One region of the Sinorhizobium sp. 7-81 genome, then DNA from elsewhere that is predicted to be linked to it. Evidence: riboswitches for the same ligand, from Rfam matches in the RefSeq annotation. Region 1 holds a riboswitch; each other region holds the start of a gene.
The links. Region 1 has a riboswitch for cobalamin ahead of QN224_RS17100 (CbtB-domain containing protein). Riboswitches for the same ligand answer to the same signal wherever they lie in the genome.
Positions count from the first base shown of each region.

Region 2: another riboswitch for cobalamin. It lies ahead of bluB (5,6-dimethylbenzimidazole synthase); the one in region 1 lies ahead of QN224_RS17100 (CbtB-domain containing protein).
Region 3: another riboswitch for cobalamin. It lies ahead of QN224_RS04040 (aromatic ring-hydroxylating dioxygenase subunit alpha); the one in region 1 lies ahead of QN224_RS17100 (CbtB-domain containing protein).
Region 4: another riboswitch for cobalamin. It lies ahead of QN224_RS23085 (DUF1636 domain-containing protein); the one in region 1 lies ahead of QN224_RS17100 (CbtB-domain containing protein).

Region 1 is NZ_JASKLT010000004.1:252,644-256,974, reverse strand. It holds gene QN224_RS17110 (ferric iron reductase) at 1-273, shown strand, start outside; gene QN224_RS17105 (CbtA family protein) at 453-1,241, opposite strand; gene QN224_RS17100 (CbtB-domain containing protein) at 1,477-1,653, opposite strand; cobalamin riboswitch at 1,696-1,996, opposite strand; gene QN224_RS17095 (TetR/AcrR family transcriptional regulator) at 2,037-2,681, opposite strand; gene QN224_RS17090 (anthrone oxygenase family protein) at 2,775-3,254, shown strand; gene QN224_RS17085 (crotonase/enoyl-CoA hydratase family protein) at 3,275-4,066, opposite strand; gene QN224_RS17080 (TetR/AcrR family transcriptional regulator) at 4,150-4,331, shown strand, end outside.
Region 2 is NZ_JASKLT010000003.1:486,975-491,305, reverse strand. It holds gene QN224_RS14910 (phytanoyl-CoA dioxygenase family protein) at 1-852, shown strand, start outside; gene QN224_RS14905 (SDR family oxidoreductase) at 928-1,749, shown strand; cobalamin riboswitch at 1,834-2,048, shown strand; gene bluB (5,6-dimethylbenzimidazole synthase) at 2,092-2,778, shown strand; gene QN224_RS14895 (DUF2865 domain-containing protein) at 2,884-3,996, opposite strand; gene QN224_RS14890 (acyl-homoserine-lactone synthase) at 4,277-4,331, opposite strand, start outside.
Region 3 is NZ_JASKLT010000001.1:843,042-847,372, forward strand. It holds gene QN224_RS04025 (FAD-binding oxidoreductase) at 1-291, opposite strand, end outside; gene QN224_RS04030 (L-threonylcarbamoyladenylate synthase) at 320-1,294, opposite strand; gene QN224_RS04035 (DUF6656 family protein) at 1,497-2,096, opposite strand; cobalamin riboswitch at 2,404-2,605, shown strand; gene QN224_RS04040 (aromatic ring-hydroxylating dioxygenase subunit alpha) at 2,713-3,957, shown strand; gene QN224_RS04045 (hybrid-cluster NAD(P)-dependent oxidoreductase) at 3,954-4,331, shown strand, end outside.
Region 4 is NZ_JASKLT010000007.1:286,172-290,502, reverse strand. It holds gene QN224_RS23095 (ABC transporter substrate-binding protein) at 1-139, opposite strand, end outside; gene QN224_RS23090 (ABC transporter ATP-binding protein) at 136-1,032, opposite strand; gene QN224_RS23085 (DUF1636 domain-containing protein) at 1,050-1,520, opposite strand; cobalamin riboswitch at 1,628-1,841, opposite strand; gene QN224_RS23080 (SLC13 family permease) at 2,184-3,962, opposite strand; gene QN224_RS23075 (hypothetical protein) at 4,287-4,331, shown strand, end outside.

The sequences.
Region 1 (4,331 bases):
ATGGAGGCGGAGGTGATCGCGCAGGCGCTGGCGATCGTCAAGCGCGTCGGGTCCCCGCTCAACTCCGAGGCGCTTTGCTACGAGAAGATCGAAGTCGCAGCGGCGTGCGGGAACGATCTGTCGCGGACCTACAGGATGCGCGGCGGGTGCTGCCTTTACTACCGCACCGACGGCGGCAGCTATTGCGACAGTTGCGTGTTGCTCGAGCCCGAGGCCCGACGCGAGCGACTGCGGGCGCATTTGCTGGAGACTGCTCGCGGTGAAATAGGGTGAGTTTCTAAGCCCCTCATCCGCCTGCCGGCACCTTCTCCCCGCGGGCGGGGAGAAGGGATTCGCGGCCGCGTCTTTCTGACTCACGACGTTGCTGCAAGTGGAGACTGATATATGGTCGTCCCCTCTCCCCGCGAGCGGGGAGAGGGCCAGGGTGAGGGGCAGCAAGATCAGAACGTGACCTAACGCGCCTTGACGAACCGATCGTTGATGAAGCCGGAAACCACCCCGAGCACGAGCCAGAAGGCAAGCGTGGTCGCGAGCGCGGCGACCGCGAACTCCGCGCCGAGGACGGCAGGCACGTTGCTGGAGATGTCGAGCGGCTGCGGCGCGCCGTAGAACTGGGGTGCCGCGATGAGCGCGAGACCGGCGATCTTGGCGACCAGTTCGCGGCGCAGCGCCAGCAGATAGAGGCCGACGGCCGAAAGCAGCACGGTTGCGGCCCACCAGACCTGCCGGTCGCCGAGTTCGGCTGCCGGGAAGCCCGGCAGTTCCGGCGGCAGGCCGATCGCGGGCAGCAAGTGGATGGCCAGCCAGCCGAAAGCGCCCCAGAGGGCGCCGTTCGCGAGTGTGATCGGATAGCCGATCACGAGGCTAACGCCGGCAAGCAGCAGCGAAAAACCGGCGCCGGTCACGAGATTGGCGAGAAGCGTGCCGGAGAAGCGGCTCATGCCGAACATGATGCCGCCTTCCTCATGCTCGCCCGCATGCTCATGCGCATAGGCCGGTGTGACTGGCGAGAACGTGGAAAGCAGCGCACCGACTGCCGAAGTGTCGCTCAGCGACGAATGCTGGTCGTGGTCAACGGCTGCCGGCTCCTGCGTTGCCGGATGATCCGCCGACGGCGCTTCGCCCTCGTATTTCTCGGCGTGCAGGATCAGCGGCACGACGCGCATCTCCTGCGCGGCGGTCATGAAGACGCCGGCGATCAGCCCGGCCACGATCGCGGCCAGAAGTGTCTTGACGATCATTGTCGATATTCCTCAATCGGGCGCGCGGCCGCTCCGAAGCGCAGCGCGTCATTCAGGATGCGCGAACGCCGTGCAGACGCCACAGCCGGCACCATTTCCGGTTTCCGTGGATGCAAAACGCCAGCGGAGCACGCCGGAGCGCATGCCCAATGGCAAATACGCCCGCGTGCTATACGCCGGAGAGGCGATCCGCTCTTGTTCGAGATGGAACGCCAGGCGCGTTCCATGGCATCGATCAGTGGCAGGGGAAGCCGTAGGAATGGCGGGTGTCGTGCGCCGTATCGTGCAGAACGGCCGAATTCGCGAGGCCCGCACCGAATACGAGGAAGGCGCCGATCAACAGGGCAGAGACGCCCGCGACCAGACGATCGTTAAGGGAAAGGGTAATGCTCGAAACTGTAGACGTAGCCATGACAACCTCCGTGATGGCGTTGGGACGTTTCCCGGGTTGGGCACAATGCCCGCATCAACTGGCAGGTTTCCTGGCTCACGGCGTCAGGTGCCAAGATCCTTGCGCGTTCATCTGAACACACGTGTTCTGGTCACCAGGGATTTGCCTCGCCTTCCCAGGATCGAACCCTCTCGCGGTCTTTCCCAGTGGCTTCTTCCGGATCGCTCCGGAATGGCAAATTCACGCCGCTCTACAGTCGCGGGGTCGGCCGTGATTGAGATGCCCAGTTTGGGTCCATCCGTCACGTTCCCGTTTACTCCCGAAAGGCGTTCGCTTTCCGGGAACCAATCGATCCCCGATGATTAGGATCGGTCGGGGGCGATGTCAATTGAACTTGCGGCTTCTCAAGTTGCATCTGCGACAAATTCCCGAAGGATCATCTGCTCGTAGGCCTTGACGATGCGATCGCCTTCGGGTCTGCCGACCGAGACCGCGAGCCTCATCGTACATTCCCCGAGATGCATGATGAGAAAGGCGTCGTTCTCGATTTTTTCGCGCGGCGTTTCCGGAGCGACCCTCGCCCAGGTGTCGGCGAGCAATTTTCCATTCGCCCGGCTTTCCACGAGTTCGATTTCGCGCAGGGTCTTGTCCGCCTGCATCGCCGACCAGATGTCTCGCATCACCGGCTCGGCGAGAAACATGTCGTAATACGTGTCGAAGAGCACCGAAAAGGCGCTGCGCAGTTCCGCGAGCGTGGTGACTTTGGCGAACTCGCTCGCGATACAGTCCCGGCTGGCGGCATTGTAGCGTTCGGCAAGGGTGCGCACGATCGCCGCCTTGTCGGGAAAATACTGGTAGAGCGAGCCGATTGAGATACCGGCCATCTCCGCGACCTCGCTCATGCGCATGGCGTCGCTTCCCTTTTTCTCGATCAGCCTAGTGGCGCACGAGAGAATGTGCTCGACGCGCTCGCGGCTGCGCTTCTGGCTCGGCGTGCGGCGAAGGGTTGGTTCCTCTTCGAGCGGTCTGGTCGCCGGATTTGATTTCATGAGTCGTCCTCACATTTGCTTGACACTCAAAATACGAGGGTTTATCACATTTGCAAATGTGAGGACTACTCATGTACTTTGAAGGATGATGTGATGGCTGCTCTAATCCCCGCACTGGCTTTTGCCGCCGTCGTCGGTTCCGGCCTCATGGCCGGCCTGTTCTTCATCTTCTCGGTCTGCATCATGCAGGCCTTGTCGCGGTTGCCGCCCGAACAAGGGATCGCCGCAATGAATGCCATCAACGTGGTGATCCAGAACCCGCTGTTTCTCACCGCCTTCATGGGAACGGCGCTCCTCGGGCTGATCCTCATTGCCGCGGCCTTCTTTTCGGGCGGGCAGGGCAGTTGGCTGCTTGCGGCGGGCGGGCTTGCCTATGTCGTCGGCACGCTGCTGGTGACGATCGTCTTCAATGTGCCGTTGAATGATGCGCTTGCGGCCGCGGCCCCTGGAGAGACAGCCAACGAGCTCTGGCAGAAACGATACCTGACCGATTGGGTCTGGTGGAACCATGTGCGGACATTCGCGTCGATCGGAGCGCTGGCCCTCTTCGCACTTGGCTTCGCCCGCAGCTAGACGCGATTTAAGCGTCTGGTTCAGCGTCCGGCGTAGTGCGGCTCGCGCCGTTCCTTCCAAGCCGCGAGTCCCTCGCCGAGATCATGGCTCGGCACCATGCGCGCGAACTGTTCGCTCTCGTTCAGCAGGCCTTCGCCGATCGTCATGTTGAGGCCCCGGGTGACAGCAGTAATGATCGCGGCGGTCGCGAGGGGCGAGTGGCGCATGATGCGGGCAGCCAGTTCGCGGGCGGCCGTGATGAGATCGCCATGCGGCACGATCTTATTGACGAGCCCCATCTCGAGCGCCTGGCTCGCGGGAAATTCGTCTCCGGTCAGAAGCAGTTCGAGCGCGCGCTTGCGACCGGCGAGGCGCGGTAGGCGCTGGGTGCCACCGAAGGTCGGCGGCATGGCCAGCCTGACCTCGGGCTTGGCAAAGCGTGCTCGCTCGCTGGCGATGGCGAGATGCACGGCTTCGGTGATCTCGCAGCCGCCGCCATAGGCAAGGCCGTTGACGGCGGCAATGATCGGTTTCGGAAAGGCTTCGAGGCGGGCGGTAAGCCTTTGTCCCCGCCGCACGAAATCACGGACGGCCGCATTTACGCCTTCCGCTACGCTTCTGGAAAACTCATGAATGTCGCCGCCGGCTGAAAAGGCCCGCTCGCCGGCGCCGGTGAGGATGACCGCCTGGACCGTGTCGTCCACTTCGATCAGGTCGAGCAGGACAAGCAGCCGGTCTATCAGTTCATAGTTCAACGCGTTCAGCTTTTCCGGCCGGTTGAAGGTGAGCAGCGCGACGCCTTCGGAGACGTCGAAAAGCACTGTGTCGGACATGGCGATCTCCCGTGGTGTTGACGGGAGCAGGCTAAGGGAGCGATAAGCGACTGTATATTCACTAGTCGGTATACATATCAATCATGGCAGCCAGTTCCTCCACTCGCGACCGCATCGTCTCCGCGGCAGCCAAGCTCTTCTATGCGGAAGGCATCCGCGCAGTCAGCGTCGACGCCGTGGCGGCCGCAGCCGGCGTCACGAAGCGCACGCTCTACTACCATTTCGACAGCAAGGACGATCTGATCGCCGCCTATCTGGATGGCCG
Region 2 (4,331 bases), on a different contig from region 1:
AACAGTGGCGGCGGCGACCATTTCGCCAAACCGGGCGCCAACGACCGGATCTGGAATTCGCTGGAGAAGCATTGCCTGTGCGCTCCAGAAAATTTCGCGGCCTACTACGGCAACGCGGTCATCGCCCTCGCCAGCGAGGCCTGGCTCGGGCCGAACTACCAGATGACGGCGCAGGTGAACCGCGTCAATCCGGGTGGGGCCGCGCAATCGGCGCATCGGGACTATCATCTCGGCTTCCAGACGTCGGCGGTCATCGAGCGATATCCCGCGCACGTGCACAAGCTCTCGCCGGTGCTGACGCTGCAAGGCGCCGTCGCCCATTGCGACATGCCTCTCGAAAGCGGGCCAACCTTGTTCCTGCCCTACAGCCAGACCTATGTGCCCGGCTATCTCGCGCTCAAGCGACCGGAATTCAAAGCCTACTTCGACGAGAACCACATCCAGCTTCCGCTTGAGAAGGGCGATGCGGTGTTCTTCAACCCGGCGCTCTTCCATGCCGCCGGCACCAACCGCTCGGCCGACATCAAGCGTGTAGCAAATCTCCTCCAGGTCTCCTCCGCCTTCGGACGCGCGATGGAAACAGTTGATCGCGAGCGAATGTGCGGCGTGCTCTATCCCGCCCTGAAGGCTCTCGCGGCCGATGGAAAGCTTTCAGTCGCCGAGATCGCCAATGCGATTGCCTCCTGCGCCGAAGGTTATTCGTTCCCGACCAATCTCGATCGCGACCCACCGCTCGGCGGCCTGGCGCCGAAGACGCAGGCGCAGCTGATGCATGAAGCTCTCGCGGCTGGTTGGGACACCGGGACCTTCGTGGAGGTACTCGCCGCGCAGACAACGAAGAAAAAAAGCTGAGGAAGGCCCGAGAGTTAAGGCTTCGGCCGCTGCGGGTGGAGCCTGAAACTGCAAATCTATCCCAAGGAGGATTTCATGAGCACGGAATATGGTCGTCTCGATGGCAAGATCGCCATCGTTACCGGTGGCACGCAAGGGCTCGGCGCGACGATCGCCGCGCTCTTTGCCGAACGGGGCGCGACCGGTATCGTCATCTGCGGGCGCAATGCCGCGAAAGGCGAGGCGAAAGCGGCCGAAATCAGCAAGGCGACCGGTACCAAGGTGGTCTATGTCCCGGCCGATCTTGAACTTGTGGAGGATGCCCGTCAGGTGGTCGCCACTTGCGACCGGGAGTTCGGCCGTGTGGATGCACTGGTGAACGCCGCCGCGATCACCGATCGCGGCACGATCCTCGACACGACGCCGGAACTCTTTGACCGCATGTTCGCAATCAATGTGCGCGCGCCCTTCTTCCTGATGCAGGAAACCGTGAAGGTGATGCGGCGCGAGAAGATCGAGGGCACCATCGTCAATATCGGCTCGATGTCGGCCAAGGCGGGCCAGCCCTTCATCGCCGCCTATTGCGCGTCGAAAGGCGCCCTGGAGACGCTGACCAAGAACACGGCTTACGCGCTTCTCCGCAACCGCATTCGCGTCAACGGGCTCAACATTGGCTGGATGGCGTCGGAGGGGGAGGATCGCATCCAGCGCGAATATCATGACGCACCGGCGGACTGGCTGGAGAAGGCTGCGGCGAACCAGCCTTTCGGCAGGCTTGTCGATCCGGCCGAGGTCGCGCGCGCCTGCGCCTATCTCTCCTCGGCGGAATCAGGCCTCATGACCGGTTCGGTGATCTGCTTCGACCAATCGATCTGGGGTGCCTATGACGGCTCGCCGCATCCGTCGGCGCCGCTCTGATCACCATGCCGCTCTGCGTTTTGCCAAGCGAAGGCGTCGCACAGGCGAGGTGTTTCGCTCGTCTTGCCTTTCGTCGGCGGCTGTGTCCATATGCGGCCGTCAGGTGCCCGCCGCGGCGGGAGAATCGGGAAGCCGGTGCAAGTCCGGAACGTGCCCAACGCTGTGATGGGGACGGTCACGCCAAAAATAAGGTTCTGTTTTGTTGCAGGGCTTTGCCACTGAATCTTGAAGCGATTTGGGAAGGCGGTGCGGCTGGATGATCCAAAGTCAGAAGACCGGCCTGGCGAGATAGACCGGCCCCGCGCGGACGGCGGGAGGTTGTGCATTGTTGGGGATCAAACGATGCGACCTGACCCGATTGGCTGCCTTGCGGCGGCCGGAGCCTTTTCGCCGGACGAACGTGCCGCCGTCTATCGCGCCATCGAAACACGCCGCGACGTGCGGGACGAGTTCCTTCCCGATCCGCTGCCCGACGAACTCATTGCCCGACTGCTTGGTGCCGCCCACAGCGCGCCTTCGGTTGGCTTCATGCAGCCCTGGAACTTCGTGCTCGTCCGTCAGGAGGAGACGCGCGAGAGGGTCTGGAAGGCCTTCGAGCGCGCCAATGAGGAAGCAGCGCTTATGTTCTCCGGCGAGGCGCAGACGAAATACCGCTCGCTGAAACTCGAAGGTATTCGCAAGGCGCCGCTCAGCATCTGCGTCACCTGCGATCGCACACGCGGTGGAGCGGTCGTGCTTGGACGAACGCACAATTCGCAGATGGACGTCTATTCGACCGTCTGTGCGGTCCAGAACCTCTGGCTCGCCGCACGTGCGGAAGGTGTCGGCGTCGGTTGGGTCAGCATCTTCCACGAGCGGGAGATCAAGGCGATTCTCGGCATACCCGAGCATATCGAAATCGTCGCCTGGCTTTGTCTTGGCTTCGTTGATCGGCTCTATCAGCAGCCGGAACTCGCGGTAAAAGGATGGCGTCAGCGCCTGCCGCTCGAGGATTTGGTCTTCGAGGAAGGGTGGGGCATTCAAGGATGAAATCGCGCTTGGATTTAACGGGATAGACGCGATACCTGCACCGTTGTGGGAGTAGACAATGCGGTGTCGGCGGGCGCTCGACCACTGGATCTGCGGCAGAACGATTCAATTGCCCTGGACCGGCTGGTAGCCCGGACCGAGCGGGTTCTTGAGATCGATAGCGCTTTCCTCCTGCGGCAGGAATGCCGGGCCTACGACACGGACCTTCCTGTTCTTCGGATCGTAGGGCCGCTCCTGCACGGGTTTGGCTTGCGCCGAACCCGCGGCCGGCTTCCGGTCGCCGTTGATCGTGATGACCGACGGTTCGCTGCCCGTCGTCGTCTTGCCGAGATCCGTAGCCGGACCTTTCGGGATCCGGCAGCCGCAGACCCCCGGTGCACCGACGCCACGCGCGCGGTAGGCAAATGCGGTCGGCAACTCGGTATAGGGCCTGCCGGTCGAGGCCGAGACCATCTGGTCACTCTCTTCCGTCGCGAGGGCGTGGTAGTAGAGTTCCGTCTCCGCACCGGGGCAGCGTGCCTGGCAAAGTTCGGCATCGCGCGCAAAATCTGCCGGCGTTGCATTTGAAGAGATCGGGAAAAAGGCACCGTCGCAGGTCCGCACGCACATGGTCCTGAGACTGCCGGCCGGCTCTTCGCTGAGCAACGGAAAGTCCTGCATTCCGGCATCGTCATTCAGCAGCGGGTAATCTTCACTGTCAGGTGGGAGATCCCGGAGGATGTTGCGGGGGAGATCGGTGTCGGCGCTGGCGAATTCGTCCTGCCCTTCGACCGGATCCGCGCCCGCCTCATCCTGGCAGCCGTTCAACTCCAGTGCCGCGAGAATACGCCGGCGCGTGTCGCCCGTGTCGCCCGATATCAGCGAGCGGCGGTGCGCCTTGAGCCTTTGAAGATTATCCTCCATGCGGGCGATCGTCTCATCGAGCGCGGCACATGCCTCGTCATTGTCGCCCCCGATCACGACGACACTGCCGGTGTTGCACTCCATGCGACGGCGCTCATTTTTTGCCCGACGGAGCTCGATGTTCTGGCGGGAGACGGCGCCGGTGAAATCGCGCAGGTTGGCTGTCGGGGTAACGATTGTCGAAAGATCGGTCAGTCGTGCGTTCAGGCGTTCACAAACGGTCGAGGCCGCCGCGCCGTCAGCCATCGCCAGCAGCGCCGGGAACAGGACCACCGCCATGCGTTTTAAGTTCCGGGACACGACACTCCGGGACACTGGCTCTCGTCTCTTTCTGCAATCCGGCGCGATCCTTTTCAAGGACGTCGGAAACTCCTGTTTTTCCCCATCATAAAGGGCTGCCGTGACAGTGCAACGTCAAGGCGGAGTCTGCGTTAATGACAACCGCAGCAAAGAGAAGAGGTCCGGACCCCGGAGCGGCCCGGCTACTGCATGTGTCCTTAGATCGTCGCCGACCTAAGGACGAAAACATGCAGCAATTCAAAGTACCACGACATATTTTTGCGCGTCTGATACGACGCGCGGCGCCGTAGGTTCGTCAGGCGGCCCGTGCGGTTTCGAGCGACATCGGGCGCTCAAGCACGGTTCCGTCG
Region 3 (4,331 bases), on a different contig from region 1:
AAGCGAGAGGACCATGTCGGCCTTGCCTTCGCGCGGGATCTGGCCGGCCACATGTCCGGTATTGCCTCCCTGGGGGACGATGGCCGTGCGGGTCTGGCTGGCGAGGCGCATGATGCGCGAGACTTCCTCGACGGAACCGGGCCTGAGGACGAGTGGGGTTGTGCCGTGATAGAGCCCGCGCGATTCGACAAGGTAAGGTGCGGTTTCCGCCGGGCTGCTCAGCGCATTGGCGCTACCGACGATGTCGATGAAAGAGGCGATCAATTCCGGAGAAAGAAGTGGGGTCGTCATGATCGTGCTCTCATTTTCAGCAAGTTGTTCAAGCTCTGGGGGCTGCTGCCCGCTGCAGGCGATCGATGATCGCCTCCCCGAGACCTTCTTCCGGCACAGGACCGAAGGCTATCGTCCGAGCGCCGCTGGCATCCGCTTGCTTCATGTAGTCGAAAAGGTTGGCGGCCGCCTCGCGAAGATTGCCGCCGGGGCTGAGGTCCAGCACGATCGTCGCGCCGCTCTCGCCCGGAAGCGGTCTGCCTCCGAAGCGGATCAGCGCTTCTCCGGCACAAACGTCCTCGGCATTCAGCCTCACGGCTGCGCCCGGCGCATAATGTGAAGCAAGCATGCCCGGCGCCTCGATCGTCGAGCCGGCGCTTTCGGGCCGCAGGACCTCGCGTCCCGTCAGTTTCTCTATCGCCGCGGCGTCCAGCCCACCGGGCCTCAGAAGCCGCAGTGCCCCGTCTTCAACCTTGATGATCGTCGACTCGAGGCCGATTTCAGCCGGGCCGGCATCAAGGATGAGTTTCAGCCTGGAGCCTAGGTCGGCCTGCACGTGGGCTGCGCTGGTCGGGCTTATCTTCCCCGAAGTGTTGGCACTCGGCGCCGCGAGCGGGCGTCCGAAGCGGGCGATCACCTGGCGCGAGAAGCCGTCGGGCATGCGGATGCCGAGCGTTTCGAGACCGGCCGAGGCGAGCGCATGGACGGCGCTCTCGCGCCGTTGCGGCAGGATCAGGGTCAGCGGGCCAGGCCAGAAGGCCTCGGCAAGACGACGCGAGATCGGGTCGAACGTGACGTGAGCTTCAGCCATCGTCATATCCGAGACATGGCAAATCAACGGATTGAAACGCGGCCGGCCTTTCATCTCGTAAATGCGGCTGATCGCATCGGGGTTGCTGGCATCCGCTGCAAGGCCATAGACCGTCTCCGTCGGGATCGCGACAGGCTCGCCCCCGGAAAGAACGGCGCAGGCTATCTCGATCGCCCGGTCCGGTTCTGTGCGTGTATCGATGATTTCGGCCATGGCAGTTCCGTTTGCCCTTTCCGTCGCTTCCTTAAAGGAGGTGTGGGGAAAACAGAACGATTTTCTTCGTCAATGCATGTCGCCCAAAAGTGCGCAGCGGTTTTGAGACAACGACATGCATGAAAACAAAGAGCGCATGTCGCCTAAAAGTGCGCAGCGGTTTGGGACAACGACATGCATGCAAACAAGGACCGGCTGCGCGTCAGAGACTGCGAATGATCTGGCGCAGCGCATCGTCCCGCGCGCCCAGCATCAAGACGTTCTTGAGCGCGATCTTCGGGTCCTGCGTCCGGAAGATCAGGCCGTTACCGCGGACATCGCGGTTGATGACCATCCGGCCTTCCTCGTCGCCAGGCTCGATGGCCACGGCGAAATACATCCGCGAATAGCCTGTCTGTATCCGATCGAAGAAATGCGTCTCGTCACCGAGATCGGAAAAGAAGTTCGCAAAATAGAAAGCCCAGGGGAGATCGCGCGACTGGGGAAGGTGCGTTTTTGCGGCGGTCACGTGGCAGTAGCCGAGATGCGGACTGTTCGGGAGCGTGCGGTGGAAGACCATCTTCGGAAACTGGATCGATGCATGGAAAGCGTTGATCCGCTTGTGGGTGGTCTCGCCGGCCGCCGCCAGTTTCCGCCCGGTCCGCTCGGCGACTTCCTCATGCGTCAGGTAGCGCCGCTGCTCGGCTACCCAGTGCCGTCGGCGGTCGATTCGTCCGGTTCGGAGGAACTCCGCATGTGGTGTGGTCCTGGGCGCTGGCAGCGAGGCTCTCGGGGCGGCGTCATAGTATCTGAGTTTTGCCATCGGCGTCGGCGCCATCCTGTCCGCGAATTGATCCGTTGCGGAATGCTAGCCGTTCAGGGTTAACAGATAATTTTTCAACGCATTCGTCGATGGTGCTCGCACGGGACGAATGTCGCAAAATGGCCAGTCAACTTCGTGCCGGAGATGGCGCTGCCAAAAAAAATCGCCAGTTGCTTAAATTTTCTACTATCACATTGTTTCTAATGAACAATCTTTATGGTTGCTTCGCGATTGAACACGAGAATGTCGTGTCGCCTTTCCGGAATCGGATGTCGTCAATCGGCAGATGCCGAACTGCTGCGCGCGCTTAGATAGGAACACTCAAGGTGCCGCTCCAGGGAAGGCGGAGAATTGGGAAGCCGGTCAGATCCCGGCGCTGCCCCCGCAACGGTGGTGGAGCGAAAGCCACGGCAAAAGGCCACTGGACGGTGTGTCCGGGAAGGCGCCGGGCTGGTCCCTCGCGGGGCCGCTCCAGAGCCCGGAAACCAGCCTTGGGACGAAATATCGACCGTAACTGGTTGCGGCGGGCAGCCGGATCGGAACCGTTGATGCGCCGGTATCTTTATCGGTGCTGGTTCCTGTCCTGCCTCTCCGAACTGATGAACGAGGATAGGACATGGACGTTCAGAACGATATGCTGCGCCGGCTGAAAACCCGCCGTGAAGGCTATAGCCTCGACCGGGCCTTCTACACCGACCCGGATTATTACCGGCAAGACCTTGAGCACATCTGGTACAAGGACTGGCTCTTCATCGGCCACGACTGCGAAATTCCGAGAGCCGGCAACTACTTCACCGTTCAGGTCGGTGACTATCCGATCGTCATCGTCCGTGACCGGCAGGGAACGATCCGGGCGCTCCACAATTCCTGCCGCCACCGCGGTTCGCGCGTCTGCACGCAACACAAGGGCTCTTCAGCCAAGCTCGTCTGTCCCTATCACCAATGGACCTACGAACTCGACGGCAAGCTGCTCTTCGCCCGGCAAATGCCCGAAGGCTTCGACCCGGCTGAGCACAGCCTGAAACCAGTCCATTGCGAAACCGTGGGCGGCTACATCTTCATCAGCCTTGCCGACAAGCCGATGGATTTCCAGCCGTTCCGCGACATGGCCGCAGGCTATCTCGCACCGCATCGTCTCGGCGAAACCAAGGTCGCCTATGAGAGCACCATCGTCGAGAAGGGCAATTGGAAGCTTGTCTGGGAGAACAACCGCGAGTGCTACCATTGCGCCGCTAACCATCCGGAGCTTTGCCGCACCTACCCCGAAGCCCCGACGGTGACAGGCGTCCAGGGAGCGATGAACGACCCGGAGATCGGCGCCCATTGGGAAAAGTGCGAGGCGGCGGGCCTTCCGAGCACCTTCAGGATTGCGCCGACCGGCCAGTTTCGTATGACAAGAATGCCGCTGATCAACGGCGCCGAGAGCTACACCATGTCCGGTCAGGCCGCAGTCCGCAAACAGCTTTCGGCGGGCGTCAACACGCGCGGGATCGGCACGCTGCTGCTCTTCCACTACCCGACGACCTGGAACCATGTGCTCGGCGATCACGCGATCACCTTCCGCGTGTTGCCGCTGGGGCCGGAATTGACGCAGGTCACCACCAAATGGCTGGTCAGCAAGGACGCGGTCGAGGGCGTCGATTACACGATCGAGGACTTGACCCATGTCTGGACGGAGACCAACGACCAGGACCGGCAGATCGTCGAAGAAAATGCCTTCGGCATCCGCTCGCCGGCCTATGAGCCTGGCCCCTATTCGGCGGAGCACGAGGGCGGCGTGATGCAGTTCGTCGAATGGTACTGCAATTTCATGCAGAACCGTCTGCAGGGCGACGCCGCTCCTCTCTCGCGGGTGGCATGACCATGGAAATGCCCCTGTCCTTCCGCCACTTCGATGAACTGCACCCGTGGATCGATCGCCAGCACCTGCTTGAGTGCATTTCGGCCGTCGTCGAGACCGCGGATGTGATGACCTTCACCTTCCGCTCGGACAAGCCTTCGTGGTTTCGCTATCTGCCGGGGCAGTTCGTCACGCTCGAACTGCCCGTCGGCGAAGAGCCGGCGATGCGCACCTACACGCTGTCGTCTTCGCCGTCGCGACCGCTCTCGATAGCCGTCACCGTCAAGGCGCAGCCGGGCAGTATCGGCACCCGCTGGATGTTCGACAACCTGAAGCCGGGCATGAGGCTGAAGGCGCTCGGGCCGCTTGGCGATTTCAGTTTCGTTCGCCATCCG
Region 4 (4,331 bases), on a different contig from region 1:
TGACGTCGTTGGAGATCGCGCGTCGAGGCGTGGCATCGAAGGTGACCTCGCGGTTGCAGCTCTTGACGGTGACGGGATGGGCAAGCGCGGGCGCCGCGGCAAGAGCAAACAGGCCGGCCGCAAAAAGAAGTCTGTTCATCGGGTGGCTCCTGTGGAACTGGAAGCTCGCGCGACGGCAGGCGCTGCGGGCGGCGCGAGCGTGAAGGAAAATCGGGAGCAGCCGGCGGCATCGCCATGCGCCGTCGCGTGGACACCGAAGGCGGCCGAGAGCGCCGAAGGCTGCAGCACCGTCTCCGGCGGTCCGAAGGCGGCAAGCCGCCCCTCCGTCAGGATCGCAACATCGGTCGCGAACTCGGCCGCGAGATTAATGTCGTGCAGCGTCGTGACGATCGTCAGCTTCAGCGTCTGCAGGAGATCGAGGATTTCGAGCTGGTGGCGGATGTCTAAATGGTTGGTCGGCTCGTCGAGGATGATGATCTTCGGTTCCTGGGCAAGAGCGCGGGCAATCAGCACCCGCTGCTTTTCGCCGCCCGAAAGCGTGGCGAACTGCCGTCGCGCCAGATGGGCAAGGTCGAGATGCTCGAGCGCATGCGCGACCCGCTCGCGATCGCGATCGCTCCAGCCGCTGATTCCCTCGCGACGCGGGATCCGTCCCATCATCACGACGTCGCGCACGCTGAAGGGGAAATCGCCGGGCATTTCCTGCAGCACCACGGCGATCGTCCTTGCCGCCTCGCGCGCGGTCATCGCCCAGAGGCTCACGCCGTCGATCTCGACGCGGCCAGCGATCGGCTCGACCGCGCGGTAGAGGCAGCGCAACAGCGAGGTCTTGCCGGCGCCGTTCGGACCGATGATCGCCAACCGGCTGCCCGGCGCGACGGAAAAGCTGATGTTGCGGACGAGGCGGAGACCAGCGCGCGGGCCCCATTCCAGCCCTTCGACGCGGAGGCTGGCGCCCGCGGCGGGATTAGGAAAGGCGTGAAGCGGTTGTCCGCCCGCGTCCCGCGGCCCATTGAACTTGTCACAGCTCATGAAAGTGCCCTCTCCGCTCATTGGAACCGCCCTGCGGTTTCCTCGGAGACGAGCAGCGCTGCCGGAATGCGGGAAAGGCCCCCGTCGTCCGGGCCGAAGCCCGGATGCGGAAAAGCGGGAAACGACTCTCCGTGCGCGTCCTGCTCCGACTGGCCGTCACGCCCGGCCGAGGGCAAGACGCTGCCTTGCGCCTTGGCAAAAGCGGCGGCGAAGCTCACGAGATCATCGATGTTTTCCTCCGGCGAAATGTCGCCGAAGAGGTAGGTCGCTTTGCCGGTCGCCTGGAAGGCGATGGTGCAAGGCCGTGTGCAGGCGGTCATCGCGACGGTGCCGGCGATCGCGAAATCCTGGTCGAGCGGTCTGCCGAGAGCGCAGACGCTGCGGTTCAACTGCGCGAGCAACTCGGCGCCGGGCCGGCACGGCCCTCCGGTGAAGCGGCAATCGGTGCAAAGGGTTATCTTGTGCTGTCGGAAGTCTGATTTCGCCATGGCTCTTTCCCGCCGGGCTGGGCCGGAGAGAAAGTGGCGAAAATGCAAGAAGACGGTAGCCCGCCAAGCAGAAGCCAGTTCTTTTCCATCGGAACACCCCGTCCGTTGTGGTTGATCGGTTCGATGGCAGGTCTCCTGGCTCGCGGGTCGCCGCGCATCCACGTCTTCCCGGCTCGTCGCCAGTGACATGGTGTGAATGCGCTTTCCGCTCACAGTTGCGGGGGCAGCCACGGTTTCGGCCCCTCCTGGGTCGTCCTCACCGTGTTCCCTTTTCAGCCGCTTCCGGGTCACGGAAGCAGCACCATCGCGCCCTTGGTGACATGAATCGCGGTGGCAAGCAACCGGTGGATGAAGGAGGCAGGGAGATATCAACATGGGGGCGTCTCGTTGCGAAGCCATGCATTGTTATTAAATAACATTACATCTGACAAGGTACGGACTCTCGCAAATGTGACGATGGCGCGTGAACCGGAGCGAACGTCTCACGCCGAAAACAGATTTCCGGCGAAGAAGTCCACGAAGACACGACGTTTGGGCGACAGGCAGCGGCTGGAGGCCACATCACCTGGCGCCGGGATGTGTGGCTCGCGACCGGCGGCGAGATCGCCGACTGGTACAGGGACTATCTGAAGGATCAGGCGACGACGCGATGAACCACCGGGTCTATCTCAGCGGCCAGACCCATAACAGCATCGGCACGGCAACGAGCACGATGACGATGGAAAGAGGCAGGCCGAGGCGCGGATAGTCGCTAAAGCGGTAGCCGCCGGGACCCATGACCAGCGTGTTGCACTGGTGGCCGATCGGGGTCAGGAAATCCGAGCCCGCGCCGATTGCCACCGCCATCAGGAAGGCATCCGGCCGGTATTCGAGCGCCGCGGCGAAACTCGCGGCGATCGGCGCCATGACGAGCACGGTCGCGGCATTGTTGAGGAACGGCGTGACGGCCATCGCTGCGATGAGGATGAGGGCAAGCGCGCCCGCGGGCGGGAGGCCCGAGGCAACGCCGCTCAGCCAGCCGGCTATAAGGTCCGAGCCGCCGGTGGTGCGCAGCGTGTCGCTGACCGGGATCAGAGCCGCCAGCATGACGAGGATCGGCCCGTCGACTGCGCGGTAGACGTCGCGCAACGGTATCACGCGGAAGACCACCATGGCCAGCGCCGCCGCGAAAAACGCGACCGGTACCGGCACGACGCCGATCGCGGTCGCCCCCATGGCTGCGGCGAGCACGAGCAGCGGCACCGTCGCGCGGCGGATTGTGCCGAGCAGGATTTCGCGCTGGGCAAGCGGCAGGCAGCCGAAATCCTGCAGGAAGGGCGGCAGATCGCGCCGCGTCCCCTGCAAGACGACGATGTCGCCGGCCTGCAGCCGGATGCTGCCGAGACGCTGCTTCAGCCGCTCGCCCTGGCGGCTGACGGCCAGGAGATTGATGTTGTGATTGTTGAAGAGTGCCAGCCGCTGCGCCGTCATGCCGACGAGCGGCGAGCCGCTGGCGATCACCGCCTCGACCGCCTCGATGTCGGCCGGCGCCTTGCCGTTGCTGGCTGCCGGCGAGCGGTCGCCGGAAATCCTGAGCTTCGCCTGGGAAACGATGCGGTCGAGCGCCGCCGGCCCGCCTTCGAGCAGCAGGATATCGTCGGCCTCGACCTTGATATCGGGCAGCGGTGCCAGATGTGTGCCGCGCCGGAAGATGGCGATGACGACGGCGCCGCCGTCGCCGAGCTTGACCAGGTTTCCGAGCGGCTTGCCAATCCCAGGCGAACCGGCCGGGACGATCGCTTCGGACGTGTAGTCCGTGATTTCGATCGCCTGGTTGACGGAAACGTGCTGGCTCTTGCGCTCCGGCACCAGCCTGTAGGCGAAAAGCAGGAACACCGCGCCGACCGCCGCCAGCGATGCGCCGACGGGGGTGAAATCAAACATCGTGAAGCTTTCGCCGGTCAGATCCTGCCGCATCCGCGAAACGACCACGTTGGGCGAGGTGCCGATCTGCGTCATCAGCCCGCCGATCAGCGAACCGAAGGCCATCGGCATCAGGAACACCGAAGGCTGCACATTCGACCGGCGCGCGAACTGGAAGGCGACCGGGATCATGATCGCCAGCGCCCCGATATTCTTGATGAAGGCGGAAAGCACCGTGACGGTGACGACGAGAAGCGCGAGTTGCGCCCTCACCGAGGTCAGGTCCGGCAGGAAGCGTTGGATTGCCGCGTCCACAACGCCGGAGCGCGCAACACCCGCACTGACGATGAGCGCGCTGCCGACGATGATGACGATATCGTCGCTGAAGCCGTCGAAGGCATGGTCGAAGGGCACGATGCCGACCGCGACCGAGAGCATCAGCGCCGAACACGCGACAATGTCGTAGCGGAAGCGGTCCCAGATGAAAAAGGCCATCATGGTGCCGATGACGAGAAACGAGAGCGATTGTTCGGCGGTCATGGGCAGTACCTGAAGCAACGCGGGTCGGGCGATGGCCTTCCAAAAAGCGGCCTACGCAGGCAGCCGCAACGAAACGCGCGAACAGGAGTTCGTGCGACCGTGGCCCTCCGGCGAGTCCGGCTCCTTACATCCTTCAAAGCGGCCACCGGATGCAACAGAATTCGCATCGAAGCACCAAACGTCACCAGGAAACTGCACCGAGACTCGTTGGTTCCTTTGATCGTTGTTGAAGAAGGAATAAGATATGCAGCCAGTCTAGCGTGTATCAACGGGCCGCTCGCGCAATGGAGAGGGGCGCAATCGCCGGAGCCAAGGAAAACCGTCATGAAGATCGCCCTGCCCGCCATTTGCCTGGGTTTTCTGCTCGCC